Regions from separate parts of the Acetobacterium sp. K1/6 genome, predicted to be linked through region 1. Evidence: predicted binding sites of a transcription regulator. Region 1 holds the regulator's gene; the other holds the start of a gene.

Evidence for each region. The regulator LexA, encoded in region 1, represses DNA repair genes until DNA is damaged. The targets are predictions, from matches to a motif close to CNAACANNTGTTNG.
Region 2: a site for LexA is predicted at 2,724-2,737, ahead of dinB (DNA polymerase IV). Genes of this name have one in related genera too.

What each region holds. Positions count from the first base shown of each region.
Region 1 is NZ_JAXQGA010000005.1:123,153-134,375, forward strand. It holds T-box leader at 1-176, shown strand, start outside; gene pheS (phenylalanine--tRNA ligase subunit alpha) at 245-1,267, shown strand; gene pheT (phenylalanine--tRNA ligase subunit beta) at 1,281-3,659, shown strand; gene U2P91_RS06105 (DNA-processing protein DprA) at 3,677-4,555, shown strand; gene zapA (cell division protein ZapA) at 4,647-5,207, shown strand; gene lexA (transcriptional repressor LexA) at 5,251-5,895, opposite strand; gene U2P91_RS06120 (tyrosine recombinase XerC) at 5,980-6,960, opposite strand; gene der (ribosome biogenesis GTPase Der) at 7,223-8,542, opposite strand; gene U2P91_RS06130 (DUF512 domain-containing protein) at 8,589-9,926, opposite strand; gene U2P91_RS06135 (4Fe-4S double cluster binding domain-containing protein) at 10,090-10,803, opposite strand; gene U2P91_RS06140 (DUF4364 family protein) at 10,889-11,223, shown strand, end outside.
Region 2 is NZ_JAXQGA010000022.1:45,861-52,864, reverse strand. It holds gene U2P91_RS15475 (hypothetical protein) at 1-1,099, opposite strand, end outside; gene U2P91_RS15470 (hypothetical protein) at 1,179-1,421, opposite strand; gene dinB (DNA polymerase IV) at 1,434-2,687, opposite strand; gene U2P91_RS15460 (hypothetical protein) at 3,003-3,776, opposite strand; gene U2P91_RS15455 (DEAD/DEAH box helicase family protein) at 4,662-7,004, opposite strand, start outside.

The sequences.
Region 1 (11,223 bases):
TAAATCCCAGGCTGAGAGATTTTGTGTTTAAATTTATTGAAGTTCCCTCTGGAGTTTTAGACGTGAACGTCATCTTTTGATGACCTTTAGCTTCTAACGTTAATTGCGTTAAAATTTTGAGTGAATACATAGAGTATTAATTTAAGGTGGTACCGCGGAATAATTTCGTCCTTTTTAGAAGGACGATTTTTTTAGTTAAATGATTAAAAAAGAACACTTAATAAGATAAAAAAGGGAGAATAAAATGGAGTTAGAACTCAAACAACTAAGAGATCGCTGTTTGGCTGATCTTAATGCTGTTGAAGAATTAAAAACGTTGGATAATGTGAGAATAAAGTACTTGGGCAAAAAAGGGGCACTGACCATCGCCCTTAAGGGAATGGGTAAGCTTTCCAACGAAGAGCGTCCAATAATTGGAAAATTGGCCAATGAAATACGGGAAGAAATTGAGAATAATATTTCAGCCCAGAAGCAGTCGCTTGAACAAAAGGAAATCGAAGCTCAGATCAAAGAAGAAAGCATCGATGTGTCCCTGCCGGGAAAAAAGCATCAAGTCGGAAATCTTCACCCGCTTACCACAACCGTTAATGAACTCAAGGAAATCTTTCTGGGGATGGGATTTTCCATTGCCGAAGGTCCGGAAATTGAATGGGCTAAATATAATTTTGACTACCTCAATGTTCCTCAGGATCACTCCGCTAGAGACTTGCAGGATACTTTTTATTATGAGGACGAGATTGTCCTGCGAACCCAGACCTCACCAGTACAGGTACGGGTTATGCAGCAGCAGAAGCCACCATTGCGGGTTATCTCACCAGGCCGAGTTTATCGTAGCGACGAAATAGATGCCACCCATTCGCCAGTTTTCCATCAAATGGAAGGTTTGGTCATCGACAAAGGGATTACCATGAGCGATCTCAAAGGAACCCTGGATTTATTTGCTAAAAAACTCTTTGGCGAACAGACCAAGACAAAATTCCGGCCCCACCAGTTTTATTTCACCGAACCAAGCGCGGAGATGGATGTCACCTGCTTTAAATGCGGTGGTGTCGGCTGCAAGGTTTGTAGCAACACCGGTTGGATTGAGATTCTTGGCTGCGGCATGGTTCACCCCAACGTTTTGCGGTTCTGTGGCATTGATCCCGAGCAGTACAGTGGCTTTGCCTTTGGGATGGGACTGGATCGAATAACGATGATCAAATATGGCATTAACGATCTGCGTTTATTATTTGAAAATGACTTGCGTTTTTTAGCGCAATTTAAATAGGAGGAACTATAACATGCTCGTTTCACTGAATTGGTTAAAAGAATTTGTTGATATAAAAATACCCCCTTATGATTTTGGCGAGGCTCTGACCATGTCGGGTACAAAAGTCGAAACATTAACGGTTGTTGCTGAAAATGTAATTAATATTTTTACTGGAAAAATCACCAAAATTGAACCTCATCCCAATGCCGATAAGCTAATTGTCTGTACGGTGGATATGGGAACTGACGAACGGGTGATTATTACGGCCGCTAAAAACGTCTTTGAAGGCGCGATCGTTCCGATTGCTGTTGATGGCGCTGTGATTGCCAATGGCACCAAAATCGGTACCAATGATTTTCGAGGACTGCTTTCACACGGGATGTTTTGCTCCATTGAAGAACTCGGTATGAACACCGATTTATTTTCCAAAGAAATCATGGAAGGGATTCTAATTCTCCCAGAAAATACCCCCCTGGGAATGGACGCCAGGGAACTGCTGTGGCTGGATGATGTGATCATTGATGTCGAATTGACGGCTAACCGCTCGGACTGCCAGTCCATCATCGGCATCGCCCGGGAGGCGTCAGCAACCCTGGATCTGCCGATGGCCGGTTTTACTACTTACTCTGCTATCGAAAGCTCAAATCAAATTGCTAATTATTTGTCGGTAAAGATTGAAGATCTGGCTTGTCCTCGTTATGTAGCCAAGATGCTAAAGGTAAAAAAAATTGAAGCATCACCGCTGTGGATGCAGATTAAGCTTCTAAACAGCGGAGTTCGTCCAATTAACAATATTGTTGACGTCACCAATTACGTAATGCTCGAACTGGGCCAACCACTTCATGCCTTTGATTATCATAGTCTCCAGTCCAAGGAAATTGTGATTAAAACTACGACTGATAAAAAAATGATTACTCTTGATGATCAAGAGCGGGCCATTGATAAAACCATGTTGATGATCACAAACGGTAAGGAACCGGTGGCGATTGCCGGTGTAATGGGCGGAGAAAATTCAGAAATAACTGAAAAAACCAGCCTTATTGTTCTGGAGTCTGCCAACTTTAACAAAAGCAGTGTGCGTTTAACAGCCAAGCAACTGGGTCTTAGAACCGAGGCATCGTCACGTTTTGAAAAAGGCGTTGATCCTGAATTAGCAGGTATTGCCGCCCTGCGAGCAACTCATTTACTCTTAGAAATCGGCGCTTGTGAAGTCATTGAAGGGCTGATTGATGTTTATCCGAGTGTTGTATCCTTAAAAAAAGTCATCCTGGATGTTAATTGGTTCAATGCCTTTGTCGGTATTTCGCTCTCAAAGGATGAAATTTCAAAAATACTGGCCCGTTTATTCTTTAAGGTCGAATCAATCGACGATCATATTCTGGCAGTTGAGGTTCCTAGTTATCGGATGGATATTGAACTTAAAGAAGATCTGGCTGAAGAAGTGGTCCGGATTTTTGGCTACGATATGATCCCCGGTACCATTATGGGAGGCGAAACCATGGTAGGGGGTAAAACACCAGTTCAAAAATTTGAAGACGCCCTTAAAAACATCCTGGTCGGTCAGGGGTATTATGAAACACTAACATCCTCTTTCACCAGTGAAAAACGCCTTCAAGGGCTGAATTCACAGCTCGAAGACAACCTCATCCCGCTGATTAATCCATTGGGAGAAGAAAACAGTATTATGCGCCATACCCTCATCGGACATCAATTGGAAGTGATTTCACTAAACTATAATCGAAAAAATCCGTTTGGTCGTTTTTTTGAATTGGCAAATACCTATCGCAAAAATTTTAATCCCGGGGAGTTGCCCATAGAAGAACAGAAACTAGTAATGAGTAGCTATGGTAATGAGGATTATTTTGACTTAAAAGGAGTTGTCGAGCTATTACTTAAGCAGTGCGGAATCAAATATCCGGAATTTATTGCCGGCGGATCAGATTTCTTCCATCCCGGACGAAAAGCTGAAGTTTTCGTAGATGGCGTAAAATTAGGAGAAATCGGTGAGATTCATCCTGTTGTCGTCAAGAATTATGAACTGCCAAAGCGGTGTTATGTATGCCAGTTGTCTTTTGAGGCACTTTACAATTGTTCTTCGCTGGTTAATAAATTTATCGATTTACCAAAATTTCCGGCATCAAACAGGGACTTGGCTATTTTATTGAAATCAGATATTCCGGCTACTGCAGTTGAAACAATTATCCGCAAAAATAGTGGTGATATTTTCGAAAGTATCGAATTATTTGATGTCTATACGGGGGCTCAAATACCAGATGGTTATAAGAGTTTGGCCTATGCGTTAAACTTCAGACATCGCGAACGGACGCTAAACGACAATGATATCAATCCGGTGATCGATCAAATCATTTGCGAACTCAAACGATCATTTGACGCTCAGCTTCGCGAATAATTAATGCAATTACGGGTATGAATCATATATATGAGATTATTATTGGCCTTTTACAATTAAAAGGGGTCGGACGCCAGAAAATTAAGCTGCTGCTAGAAATTATTACCTCGCCCCAGGTTCTTTCATTCCGAGAGGTGGTGGAAATCGGTCAAACTTTTCATATTATTACAAGTCAAATCGGACGAGTTGAGATTGAGCAAGCCATTGCGGATGCCAAACGGCTCGTCGATGAATGCGAAGAGCTGGGGATTCAATGCAAATCCTATTTAGATGATGGTTTTCCAGTGTGTCTTGATTTTAATGATCATCCGATCTTACTGTATTATATCGGAGATCTTGAAATCTTAAATCAACCCAAACGGGCCGCGGTTATCGGTAGTCGCACGCCGTCTCAACTGGGAGCGGATTTTGCTTTTCAGGCCGGTAAGATTCTTGCCGAAAATAATTTTGTCGTGATTAGTGGCCTGGCCGCCGGATCAGATTGTTATGGACATCGTGGTTGTCTGGCCGCCGGGGGAAAGACAGTGGCATTTTTGCCTTCAGGTTTGGTTCGGCTTTATCCGGGTTCGAATAAAGAATTGGCAGAAAGGATTTGTGATCATGGCGGTTGCCTGATCTCAGAATACAATCACCATGAAACGGTTCAGCCTTATAAATTTGTCGAACGAGATCGCCTGCAAAGTGGCACCAGTCAGTTTGTGATTGTCTCTAACTTTTCGCCGGGTAGCGGAACCATCCATACGCTGAGTTACGCTAACAAATACAAGAAGCCGATTTACTCCATCCCGGTTGTTTATGATCAATCAAGAGATGGATTTGAATACATCACTCAGAAGCACATCAACTTTCAGATCATCGAAAACACAAAACTGATGCAAGTGATCGAAAATTATTAATTGATAAATCATTTGTGTTTTTTAAGTTTATTACATATAATAGAGTGGAACACAATTTACCACTTAGAAATTTATTTCGCAGGAGGAAAAAATGCCTGAACAAACAATAATGGAATTACGCATATTAGATACTGAATTTAATTTAAAGGCAAAGGGAAACGAAGAGCATATCAAACTTGTCTCTGATTATGTCAATGCCGAGTTGGAACGCGTCAAGGCGGCTAATCCTTTTACTAATCACATTCGGATTGCAATTCTAGGCTGTATGAACATAACTGAGCGACTTTTTATTGCAGAAGAAGAAATTCGTACCAGTGAAGAAGTAAAAGCGAAGGAAATTGGCGAGATTAAACTAGTCCGAGATGAACTTGAGAAAACGAATGACTTATTAGATGCAGAAAAAGGAAAATATGAGACTCTGGCGGAAGAAAAAGAGTTGCTACAAAAAGAATTAGACGAAAAAAATGATTTACTGGCTCAATACCGTGAGCATTTGCGACAAAGTAAAATTGAAAGCGAAACCAGTCGTAAAACGATTTTAGACTTGCAGAATCAACTATTTGAAAGCCAGATTGAATTAGTAAAAGCAAACAAAAATCATATTGAAAAAGACGTTTTTAAAAATATTGAAGACAAAATGAAATTAGAATAAGATTATCAATTAAAAAAAAGATGTGAAAACATCTTTTTTTTGTTTAGAATTTACGCATTAATCCGGTAACCTTACCTAAAATTTTGATATCTTCTTCATTGCAGATAATGGGGTCCATAGTCTTATTTTCGGGTTGGAGCCTGATTTTATTGGTGTCTTCATAAAAGATACGTTTTACCGTAGCTTCATTATCTTCAAGCAGAAGGACCACAACAATTTCACTATTACTTGCCGTTTCCTGTTTTCTGACGATAATTTTATCACCATCAAGGATGCCGGCATCAATCATGCTGGTCCCCTTAACTTCAAGAATAAACGCGCTATCTGTTCCTGCAAAATCTAAGGGCAACGGAAAAACATCGGTGATATTCTCAATCGCGAGAATTGGCGCTCCGGCTGTTACACAACCTAAAATTGGCAGTGAAACAACTGTTTTTTCATCGAAGTAACTTGATATTGTTTCGTTAGGATCGTGACGAAGAACTTCGATGGCCCGGGTTTTCGTTGCATCCCGTTTAATATAACCCAGTTCCTCCAGCTTTTTTAAGTAAGTGTGAGCAGTGGAGGTCGATTTTAGATTAACAGCGGCACATATTTCCCGTACAGATGGGGGATAACGCTTATCTCGCATTTGAGCTTCAATGAATTTTAATATTGCAAACTGTTTGCTGTTTAAATCCTCGTACATTAGCATTCCTCCAAATTTTTATAACTTATTATAACATATCCTAAGAATAAAAACAAACGTAAGTTCTTTCTATAAATCATACTCTTAGTCATCACTTTCAAATTGAGATAAGGGATTTTGATTGAGAGTATCGCGAAGGGTTTCTTCGTTGATATGGGTATAGATCTGCGTTGTTGAAACATTTTGATGTCCCAGAATTTCCTGAACCGAGCGCAGATCCGCATTGCCATAGCGAAACATCAGGGTTGCCGCTGTATGTCTGAGCTTATGGACACTGATTTCGTCCGTATTGAGTCCACAACTGGCCAGATGTTTCTTTACCAGATGTTGAACTGCCCGATTACTGATAGGAGTATTCTGCTGACTGAGAAACAAATGGGGGGAGTCTGATTCCTGGCGGACTAAAAGATATCGATTGATCGCTTTCAAACAGGCATGGTTTAAGAAGACGGTACGTTCTTTATTACCTTTTCCAATGATCCGCAGGGCGTCATTTTTGATGTCCGTTATTTTTATTTGAGTGAGTTCGGAAAGACGCATTCCACAATTAAGAAATAACGTAACAATGGCAAAATCCCGTTCTTTATGACGACCGGTTATCCCTTTTAATAGATCCACGGCTTCATCCCATTCCAGATAACGGGCATGGCGAGCTGGTAGCTTGGGCATTTCGAGTTCTGTCACGGGGTTGGGAAGAAAATATTTTTGTTTATTACACAGATAATTAAAAAACGAGCGGAGTGAGGATACCTTTCGGCTACGGGCGGCGTCGGAATTATGCCGCTCCTTACTTGAATAGGAAAGAAACGCATAAAGAATACCCAGGTTGACTGCTTTTAAATCATCAAGCGTGACATCATCGATGGGAATCTCATCAAAGTCTAGGGATTGGGGAACCATCGCAAAATAACGCTTAATAAACCGAAAAAAGATGATCAGATCATAACGGTAAGCCTGAGCTGATTTTTCAGAATAACCTTTAATGGTCAAAACATAATTCAGAAATTCATCAATCAATGCGTTTTTTAAAATTATTCGATCAGTTTTATTTGTTGGGGGTGTCATGACAAGTACTCCTAAATTTATTTGGTATTTATGTAGTGCGTAAAGACAAGATCAGAACAGTTCATGAAGGTAACCAGGCGGCTAAAATAGATTGATCTTAGTTTATCACATTTTATTCGTTTTGTCACGAAACTTACATTTCGTGACAAAACATTTTAGTCTCTTTAGCTGGTCTGACCATAACTACAGATCCAAAAAGAACGAAAATTCTGCATAGCTGCTGCAAAATTCCCGCTCTTCAGATTAATAACTGTTTTTAATCTTATTCCGTTCGTTCCCGAACAAAAAATCGAATCGGTGTTCCAAAGAAATCAAAGGTTTCCCGAATCTTGTTTTCAAGGTAACGCTGATATGAAAAATGGACTAAGGTCATATCATTGACAAACACCACAAATGTCGGCGGATTAATGGCGACCTGAGATGCATAGTATAATTTTAGTCGACGGCCATGTTTTGATGGCGGCTGCTTCATCATGACAAATTCGGCTAGTGCTTCATTGACCTTACCAGTAGTGATCCGTTTGGCGCTTTGTGCTTTTACATATTCGATGGTTTCAAATATTTTGCCCAGTCGTTGTCCGGTTTTGGCTGAGATAAAAATGATTGGCGCATAATCCATAAATGAAAGTGCGTCCCGAATATCCCCTTCCATCTTTTTCATGGTTTTATTGTCTTTTTCGACGGCGTCCCATTTATTGACAATAATAATCGATGGCTTGGACCGATTATGGGCAATCCCGGCAATTTTTGCATCCTGCTCGGTAACACCCTGAGATCCGTCTATCAGAACCAGTACAACCTGACTCCGTTCGACGGCAGCAATAGCTCTAACGATACTGTAACGTTCGATGTCTTCGTAGATTTTTTTCTTTCGACGTAATCCGGCGGTATCAATTAAAACATAGTCTTCCCCGTCGTATCTGACGCCAGTATCTACGGCATCCCTCGTTGTCCCTGGAATATCGCTGACAATCAGCCGCTCTTCGCCCAGCACCTTGTTAATTAGGGTCGATTTTCCGACATTCGGTTTACCGATGACAGCGACTCGCAGCCTTTCATCTTCCGTTTCTTCTTCGTCATAGTAATGCTTAACATGGTTAATGATCTCGTCCAGAAAATCGCCTAGACCCAAACCTTGTTCGGCCGAGATCGCCATTGGCTCTCCGATTCCCAGGTTATAGAATTCAAAGGCGTTGTTTTCCAGACCCTGGCTATCAACCTTGTTTACAGCTAATAAAACATCTTTGTCATGTTTCCTAATCATATTGGCAACTTCCAAATCTGAGGCGGTCATTCCTTCTCGACCGTCTACCATCAGGACAATCAGATCGGCCATATCAATGGCGATTTCCGCCTGGACCCGCATTTGCAATAGAATATCATCTTTGGTGTGGGGTTCGATCCCGCCGGTGTCAATCAGGGTAAAATGGTGGTTTTGCCATTCGGCGTCGGCGATGATCCGATCTCTTGTTACACCAGGAGTATCTTCGACGATGGCAATTCGTTCTCCAACTAATTTATTAAACAGGGTTGACTTTCCCACATTCGGGCGGCCAACCACTGCAACGATAGGCTTTGGCATTTTTTTCCTCACTTCATTTCTAATAATAATTTTATATTTGCATTTTTTATTTGTCTAATAATGCCTGCAGCAAGTCTTCACCCTGAACCGGAATGCTGTGGATGGTCACATTAAGGGCTTCGCCTAGCGTTTCCAGGGTCCAGTCGTCTAATAAGGTAGAAGTACCGCTGCGCAGGGCATTTTCTGGCAGCAGGAGTAAATCATAGGGATTTTTATCAAGCCGGGGTTTCATTTGGGTCAGTATGTCCGAACCGGTGAGCAGCCCGGATACGGTAATCGCCTCGCCAAAAAAGTGGTTGATGATCGGGAAAACGGTCAGATCGAGAGACGGAAGCTCCGTTTTAATCGCATCAACCAGATTACCAAGATAATCATAAGCAGCAGTTCCGGTCAGAATCCCAATTTTTATCGCGGTGATTTTAAGTGGTGAGTCAGTTTTTCTAACATTTATCGTCTGTAATGCTTCTTTAACGGAGGCTTTAAAATCGGCCATCATTCCTACCCCGTTTTCAATTTGGGGAAATCCGCTATAGTAAGTGCTTTCGGGAATGGGGCTCTGCGCCAGTAAAAAAAACTCGTCGCTGGGATAGACAAATCCATTATCGTATTTTTTTTCCATTTCATCATGAACGGAGTTAATAATATCCAGGGTTTTCAGTGCATCATCCTGACTAAAAAGACGCAGTTTTTCTAAGCCTTGGCGATGGTTTGAAAGGCCCACCGGAACCACTGAAACAGATTGAAGAACGGGATAAAGCGCTTTTAAATCATGCAACGTCTTTTCTAATTCGATACCATCATTAAAATCCGGTACCAGTACGATTTGTCCGTTCATCGCGATGCCATTATCATAAAAGGTCGTTAGATAGGACATCACATCTCCGGCGAAACGGTTTTTAAGCATCTTGATCCTTAAATTGGGATTGGTGGTATGAATGGATAGATTCATAGGCATTATGCGGTAGCGAATAATCCGATTCAGTTCATCGGGAGTAAGATTCGTCATGGTAATATAATTGCCAGTTAAAAATGACAAACGCTCATCGTCATCTTTTACATAAAGGCTATCTCTCATGCCAATCGGCAACTGATCGATAAAACAGAAGATACAATTATTCTTGCATGTTTTTGTTCCAATCATCTCTTCTGGAAACGTAACACCTAAATCTTCTTCGTATTCTTTCTCAATATCCAGTTCCCAGATTTCACCATCCGGTTTTTTTATTTCAACAACTAAGGCGTCGTCGGCAATCAGATAGCGGTAATCGAGGATATCAGTTACCGCCATTCCATTGATCGACAGGAGGATGTCCCCCGCCTCAACTTCCATTTCATCAAGAATGCTATTATTTTCGACGCCGTTTATTATAAATTTTTTCAACACATCTCTCTGTTTCTTTACAATTTAAAAACTGCCTAGCAAAACCAGCTGGCAGTTCTCCTTGTCTATTATATAATATTTTCAGAGAAAAAAAAACCTATTTAAGAATTTTTCCCAATTAAAGCGGTCTTTTAATGATTTATCTAAGTAAACAGTGGAAAGTTTCTTATTTTCCGATGGGACAGGCAACGACACATAGGCCGCAGACAACGCCCCTGCCGATATGGTGAAATGCTTCTTTCATATGCTGGCTGCAGCTATAGGCATCATAAAGCTCATTTCGCGGCATTCCAGGTTCCCAGATCCGCCCTTCTATGGCCATTGCCGGGCAGGCTTTGACACAGGCCCGGCAGGAACCGCAAGCACTTTCGGTAACCGGCTCACCCACAATTAGAGGTGCATTGGTTAAAATTGTACCCATGCGCACGCGGGGTCCGTAGCGCTGATGAATAAATAAGGCACTGCGCCCAATCCACCCTAAACCAGATAAAACCGCTGCTGTTTTGTGCTGAAATGCTCCGGTAAATTGATCTTTTGGATCTGAGACTGACTGCGATGCGGCAATAGCTACACCGGGGTAGCCGTCGGCTTCCAGTTCTAATAGAATTCGTAGGCAGATGTCATCGATGAGACGGTTAACACTCCGATAGTGATTGAAATAAGTTTGAGTGGGTTCATCTTCGATCTGGTTTAAAATACCATTTGATAGCTTTATTATAACGGAAATGCCGCGTTTAAAACCTATTCGTTTTTTAACAGGCAACATTGATAAATCTGAGAATCCGATTTCAGTGGCACCCATTGCCTGACCCAGACGGATAATTCTCTGGTTATAAGGTTTTTGTTGTGAGGAGAGATTGTTACACTTGTTTTTTTTCATTTTTTCCTCTTTTTTACATAGAAATTGGGAAATTATATCATTGTTATGTTACAATATCATTAGAAAAATAAAGGTGGTGATATGGATGATCTTTAATTCTGAGCAGCAGGCTGAGGATAAACTAATCATACTCTATGTCTTGAAAAAAATCAAAACTTCGTTAACCCGTGAACAGGTCGCTCTGATAATAATTGAAAACTTACAGATTGGCTATTTTGATATTCAGTTATATATTGATGATCTGATCAAAGATGAATTTCTTTCTGTGTTAGATTATGACGAAAAATCAGTGCTTACCTTATCTGCAATGGGCAAGGAAACATTGAAGGTTTTTCATGAAAAAATCCCCATTTATATTACTGAAATGATCGACCGTTATCTTGAAGAAAACAGAGAGAAAATTTTTAAAGAAGTTAAAGT
Region 2 (7,004 bases), on a different contig from region 1:
CATATGGGCTTTCCTTCAGGTACAGATCCTGCATGATATAAATCAGTGATTCCAATGATCGGTACTCAATGACCTTTCCGACACCCACCAGGTCCCGTTCTGAAGCAATGGTTTCTATATCATTTACTCTTAGAATCTCGGCCCCATACTTTTTACAGAAAATGCCATACGGCGCTGTCAGGATGATATTTGCCTGACGCTTGATCCGATAATCCACGCCTTGCTTGGGGCTGACATTAAGGATTGTGATTCTATTTGTCCTAAAAAAAGCATCATATTTTTCAAAGATCTTTTGAGCCACTTCATCGTCCCGGATCCGAAACAGCGTTCTGGGCGTGATATAACCATCCTGTTTCAGCCAGACAACTGCCTGTGGCTCCATCTGCCTATAAATCCGGCTTGGTGGATAGAGAACATCATCTTTATGACTTTTCACATATTTCAAAATTTCCTCTATTAGCTCATCTGATTCATTTAAGATTCGCCGGATCTCATCCTCTGATTCCTTATCACTATTGTTCTCTTGCTTCAGGAATGCACCGTAGATACTACTTAGTAAATCCCCTAACTCAAAATATTTCTTAGACAGGGTGTCATTAATAATAATCGGCTGTTCATCGATAAAATTTGACCACTGGTAGATTCGAAAATCGATCCCTGGAAAAATGTGTTCGATTTCTTCCCGGCGCTTCAAACGCTTGGCGTTCTTTAAAAGGTTATCTAGATGTTGCTTTTCTGCAATCGCAAAATGTCTGATGCATTCGGATCCAGTTCTCAGACAATTCTGATTGATTGAATTTTTGATATAAAATACGTTTTTAATGGGCCTTCCACACACTTCACAGGTGACTTTCTTATCGTCCGGGAGCAGATCCACACTACGGCTTGTATCAATTTGCCATTCATTCTTGGCCTGGGTCACGATATCGTTTCGCATCCGGTAGATATTCAGTTCTTCTTCGGTCGCTTTTTCTTTTTTCAATATCTGCTCATCAATGGTTGTATGTTTTTCCAGTCTTTTTTTGAGTAAAGGATAGTCGTTTATCACATCGCTGAACAATAACAAATTTCGTTCTTTTTTGATAATCAGCTTTTTCAAATGAACCTCCCCTTTGTGGTATTGTTTTCATTGTAAGATTAATGAACTGTTTTGTCAAATTATGAAATATATTCTGCAACTAATGCTCCTTACCTTCAACAAACCATTTTGGCTTTTCATAATAGACATAGACGTCTTTATTTTTAATTCGACAAAGATACCGGGTTCCCTGTCCGCCGACCTTCAAAGACGATCTAGGCCGGATATCAAAGATAAAGTCAATATCAAACTCTCGACCATCTTCCCACAATATCTTCATCGGAATGATCTTTCCATCTTTTTCAAATTTTGCAATCACCGGCACAAATTTCTTCTCCGCCATAAATAACTCCTTTTAAAAATATGAAATGGGATAGATAACATGATCTTTCTTAGCATCCAGGCACCCCATCGGATCGTCAATCGTAACAGCCCGTCGCACCGCCAGATTACCAAAGCGTTTTTTCAAGCCATCCACGGTATCATCCAGTCTTGCCTGTCGTACCCGTAATTCCTCATTGCCAAATACATCCAGTTGAATGGGTGTTGAATCCGGTACCAAGTCTGTAACCCTCACGCCCATGGAGCGGATGTCCGAGCTGAAATCATAGTTTCTTACAAACAGATCTATGGCTGCTCTGGCAATTTCATTGGTCAGATCCGATGGCTTCTGGAGCTTCATTTGCCTGGTAAAGCTGTGAAGCTCTTTATTTCGAACATGAATGGCCACAGTTTGACAATAACAGCCAGTTTCCCTTAAACGCATGGCCACGCTTTCGGTCAGCATATAAATGATGATCTTGACGTCCTTCAGATTGGTTAAGTCCCTGGGTGTCGTAATACTGTTGCCAATGCTTTTAATCAGCCGTTCATTGCCATTGTAATGCTCATCAAAGCTCTTAACCGGGCTATCATCAAGACCATTGGCAAACCGCCATAGAACCACCCCCATCTTTCCAAACACATGAACCAGAAAATCCAAATTGCTCTCGGCTAATTGGCCGATTGTATAAATCCCATATTTCAAGAGTTTATTCTTGGTGGATCGACCAACATAGAGTAAATCTTCTGCTGGCTTCTCCCAGACGATTTTCTTATAATTATCTCGATTAATTACTGTGATCGCATTGGGTTTTTTATAGTCAGAACCAAACTTGGCAAAAATCTTATTCCAGGACACTCCGATTGATACCGTCACTCCCAGCTCGTCTTGAATTTCACGACTGATTTTTCTGGCAATTTCTTCCCCGCTACCATGAACCTTAACGCTATTCGTGACGGAGATCCAACTTTCGTCCAAACCATAAGGCTCCACCTGATCCGAGTAGCGGTTATAAATCTGCCTGGATAACTTTGAATATCGGAGGTACCGTTCATAATTTGGTGCCACGATTACCAAACCAGGGCACTTTTCCCGGGCTTGCCACAAGGCTTCGCCGGTCTTGACCCCGGCTTTCTTGGCTTTTTCATTCTTGGCCAGGATGATCCCATGGCGTTTTTCCGGATTACCGCCCACGGCCACCGGCTTATCTCTGATCTCCGGATTATACAAACACTCCACTGCTGCATAAAACGAATTCATATCGCTATGCAGAATAACACGATCCAATTTTTACCACCCCCATTAAAACACCAACTAAAGAATAGAACGCTTGTTCTTTTTATGATATACCTTTTTATGAGCTATCGTCAAGATATTTTTCATGAATATTCTTTTTTGACAATCGGATTTTTATTGTACTCCTGTTTCCCAAGGAAACGAAATTCGATGAATAACTGCTTCAAATCTGTGGTTACTTGCTCACCAAAAAAAACGTGCTGTTTTTACCGCAGCACGCCTGACAATTTCTTTCTTTCTATTAAAACTAAAACATCTTGACTCAATTCACAAAATATTAACATAGAGAAGCATTCCTAAGATCATTTATTCAATATCACCTGCTTTTATTTTCTCTAGCTTCAAACTCGCATTCTTTGTTTTAAATTCATAAGAATCGCCCAATTCTACTTGATCAACCGATTTTAATGTGGGTGGAACAAAAAATCCTCCGGTTAGCTGTGCTAATTGGATCAATGGCTTAAGTCCAGTTTTAGCAATGATTTTTGTTGAAATTCCAGAACTGTATGATTCATTTGCATTGATCTTGCCATCCAGAAAATCGGCTTTGAGTTGAGGAATCGGTATATTTGCACCAAGCGGAACGGCAACTTCAAAAGCTATTTCAGATTCATTGTTATCTGCCAGAACAACTGTTGATCTTTCTACTTCCAAGTATTCGGTAATGATATAATAACTTTTATCCCATTCGTTATTATTATATAGCTCAATAATTTTGTTTTCTAATTCCAGATAATTATCGATTATAGAAGATTTGCACTCATTAAAAGAAAAGAATACATTTGAAGAATCGCCAAAAGCAATTTTTAGGTTTGCTTCAAACATGCCAGGTACAGTCACACTGGGAGCCAAAGATGCACTAAAATCTATATCTAGTTTAAAATCAATTTTATCAAATCCTTCTCCGGTCAATTTTTTTATTTTAAGACCATACTTTTTTATATTACCTTTTCTTTTGAATCGTCCATTTTCAAGTGATCCAAAATCCCCCAGCGATATTGGATAATCCGGTGGAAATACCGGATAATAGTCATACTCATTTTTAACAATATTCGCATACCTTTCAAATACTGAACTCATTTCTAATTCACCTCTCAAAAATTTTTTTCATCCTAAACCCGATTCGTGTCTATATCCAAATGTCGAAACATATTATTTTCATCACTTTTCTTACTGATATACCTCCTTTGTGGCTGTTATTCTTACTAATAACCCCTTTTTGACACGTCTAAACACAGCGATTCATTTTTCTTATCAATAACCTCCTTGATTGTTTTCTGTTTCCCGAGGAAACAGATTTACCATATGTACCCATGTTGAAAAGTTTGTGATTGCGATCAAAACACTTTTATTTTTTTTTCAATCACTAAAAAAGGGCGTAGAAATCCTGAATGCAAAAAAGCATAAAGCTTGTCATTTCTACGTCTTTAATAAAAAGTCTGCTGGATAGGTGGTTTTTTCATGACCACTGGATTCTCATTATCCTTCGTCCAAACTACAAAGGTGACTATCACCTTAACGAATCCAAAATCTCTCCCGAAGTTTCCCCCGAACCGTGATTATTTTACTTGGGTTTACGTTCTCATCCCCAATGACGACATTCTAATGCAGCAGCACATTAAAAGGCCGAATAGATTTATTATTTAGGCTCTACCACACCACGCTTCTGTTTTCGGTGGTCTAACGTTGTCCCCACCCTCATTATTTATCTGTCCGATCCTTCTTAAATCAAATTTTAAGCACAACAAAAAGGGTGTGCAGCAATCACACGACTACTACACACCCCTTTGTTATTGAAAAGAAATATTCAGCTTGCAAAGAATTTCAATGATTCTACTTCTACTATCGGATCCAACCAGCTTGCTCATGCAGGAGCTGGTTGACGGTTTTGCTACTTCTTGACTAGTCGATTTTCCCATCCGGTTTCTTCGATTCCTTTCTATTAAGATCATTGCTTGATTCAAATTATTGCTCTGGCTCCCATTCCCCTTCGTCGATGGCACACATTTCCATATACTCCAGATGATCCGCCATACTTGCATCATTGTCTGGGGTTCCCTGGGAATGGTCGGATTTTTCGACGCTGAGAATCGTATTTAACTCGTTTAAACGAAGCAGGTAGTCGTTTAGTTCCTGCTCCTGGGGAAAAGGCTTTTTAACCTCATCTCTGGCGTTTTCCAGCCGTTCCATGGTATCCTGGATATTCATTTCGCATTTTTTTATCTGATCCGGGATGCTTTCCAGGACATGATCGATGCGGGTGATATTTCCAAGGGGATCGGTACCCAAATGGACGGTATGGGTGGCCTGATTTTTTAGATAAAGATCAACCCCATCGAAACCGGCATACTTGGCTGCCATTTTAAATCCGGCATACTGGCCAATCAATCGTGGTTTATCGTCTTTCAGCTTTTTAATCACTTCCAGAATGGCGGTACCAGCTTCCTTCTTATCGGTGTGAAAAACATTACCGATGGTCATTTCAAAATGATCCTTGGATGACCGTTTTGACTCATAGAGCTTCACATCCTCAGTCAAAGCTTTTTTCTGCTCGCTTTGGATACTGATAGCTCTTGGATAGGCTTTTAAGATATTGTCCTCCAAACGGTACCGTTGGCTGACAAAATTGGCCTTGATCAGCTTCAGCTTGGTGACCTTCACATCCAGATCCATCTTCTCCTTAATGAGCGGATTGCCGGTGGCCAGGGCTTTGACTTCGGCATAGGATAATGCCTGCTCATCGACATCCTCACAGGATCTCCCTGGGAGTTTGCTGGTCATGATCTGACCGATAAATTTCTGTTTATTCTCGATCAACTGCCACGAGTAGCTGTCAAAAGTTTGCTCGGTGATATAACGAAAAATCTTCACTTCCGGATTTTCGTTTCCCTGTCTTAGGATGCGACCCTCCTGTTGCTCAATATCGCTTGGTCTCCACGGGACATCCAGATGATGAAGGGCAATTAACTTGTCCTGGACGTTAGTTCCAGCGCCCATTTTAGGCGTTGATCCAATCAGTACCCGCACGGATCCGCTTCTTACCTTTGAAAAAAGTGCCGTTTTCTTCACATCGGTGTCGGCATCATGAATAAAGGCAATCTCATCTTCCGGGATCCCTTTAGCAACGGCTTTATTTTTAATCTCCTGATAGACATTGAAACGGCCATCCTTATTGGGCGTGGATAAATCACAAAATACCAATTGAGCTGATCGCTGATCCATGCTGTCCTGCCAGACCGCAACAATATTTTCGACACTCTTATTCACCTTTGATTCCTCGGGATCGGGCAGCAGCGGGTTAATCAGTCGCTGATCCAGGGCCAGCTTGCGTCCGTCATTGGTGATTTTCAGCATATTATCCTCATAGGGTTCCACCAGGTTATTTCGGACCCGTTCGGCTCGTTCAACCAGCTCCATAAGCATCTCCTTCTGCTGATCGGACGGTTTAATCACCACATCTTCATAGATAGCTTTTGGTACCGGGAGTTTTAGCATATCCGGGGTTTGAATGTCAGCCACCTCCTTAAAAACGGCCATCAGCTCCGGCAGATTATAAAACCGGGCCAGACGGGTTTTGGATCGATACCCGGTTCCTTCCGGAGATAATTCAATGGCGGTAATGGCTTCGGCATAGGTCGACGCCCAGGCATCAAAGTGACCTAAATCCATGTCCATCAAGGTGTCGTACTGGAGATAGCGCATCATCGTATATAATTCGGTAATGCTGTTTGAAATTGGTGTGCCGGTGGCAAAGACCACCCCTTTGTTCTGGGTTAATTGATCCAAATACTGACATTTATTAAACATATCAGTTGCTTTTTGCGCTTCACTCTGCCCGATTCCGGCCACGTTTCGCATCTTAGTATACAAAAAAAGATTTTTGTAGCTATGCGCCTCATCCACAAACAGCCGGTCAATCCCCAATTCCTCAAAGGTAATAACACCATCTTTTCGGGTGTCATCATTGAGCCGGTTCAGACGCAATTCCAGCGACTTCCGGGTTCTTTCCAGTTGTTTGATGGTGAACTGTTCCTCATTATTGCGTTTGGCATCATCGATGGCCATTAGCACATCATCAATCTGACTGTCCAGGGCCTGTTCCTGAAATTCTTTGGATAGGGGGATTTTCTCAAATTGAGAGTGGCCAATAATAATGGCATCATAATCACCGGTGGCGATCCGGGAACAGAACTTCTTGCGGTTATCCGGTTCGAAATCTTTCTTCCGGGCCACCAGGACATTGGCCCCGGGATAGAGTGCCAGAAACTCGGCTCCCCATTGTCCGATTAAATGATTGGGAACCACGAA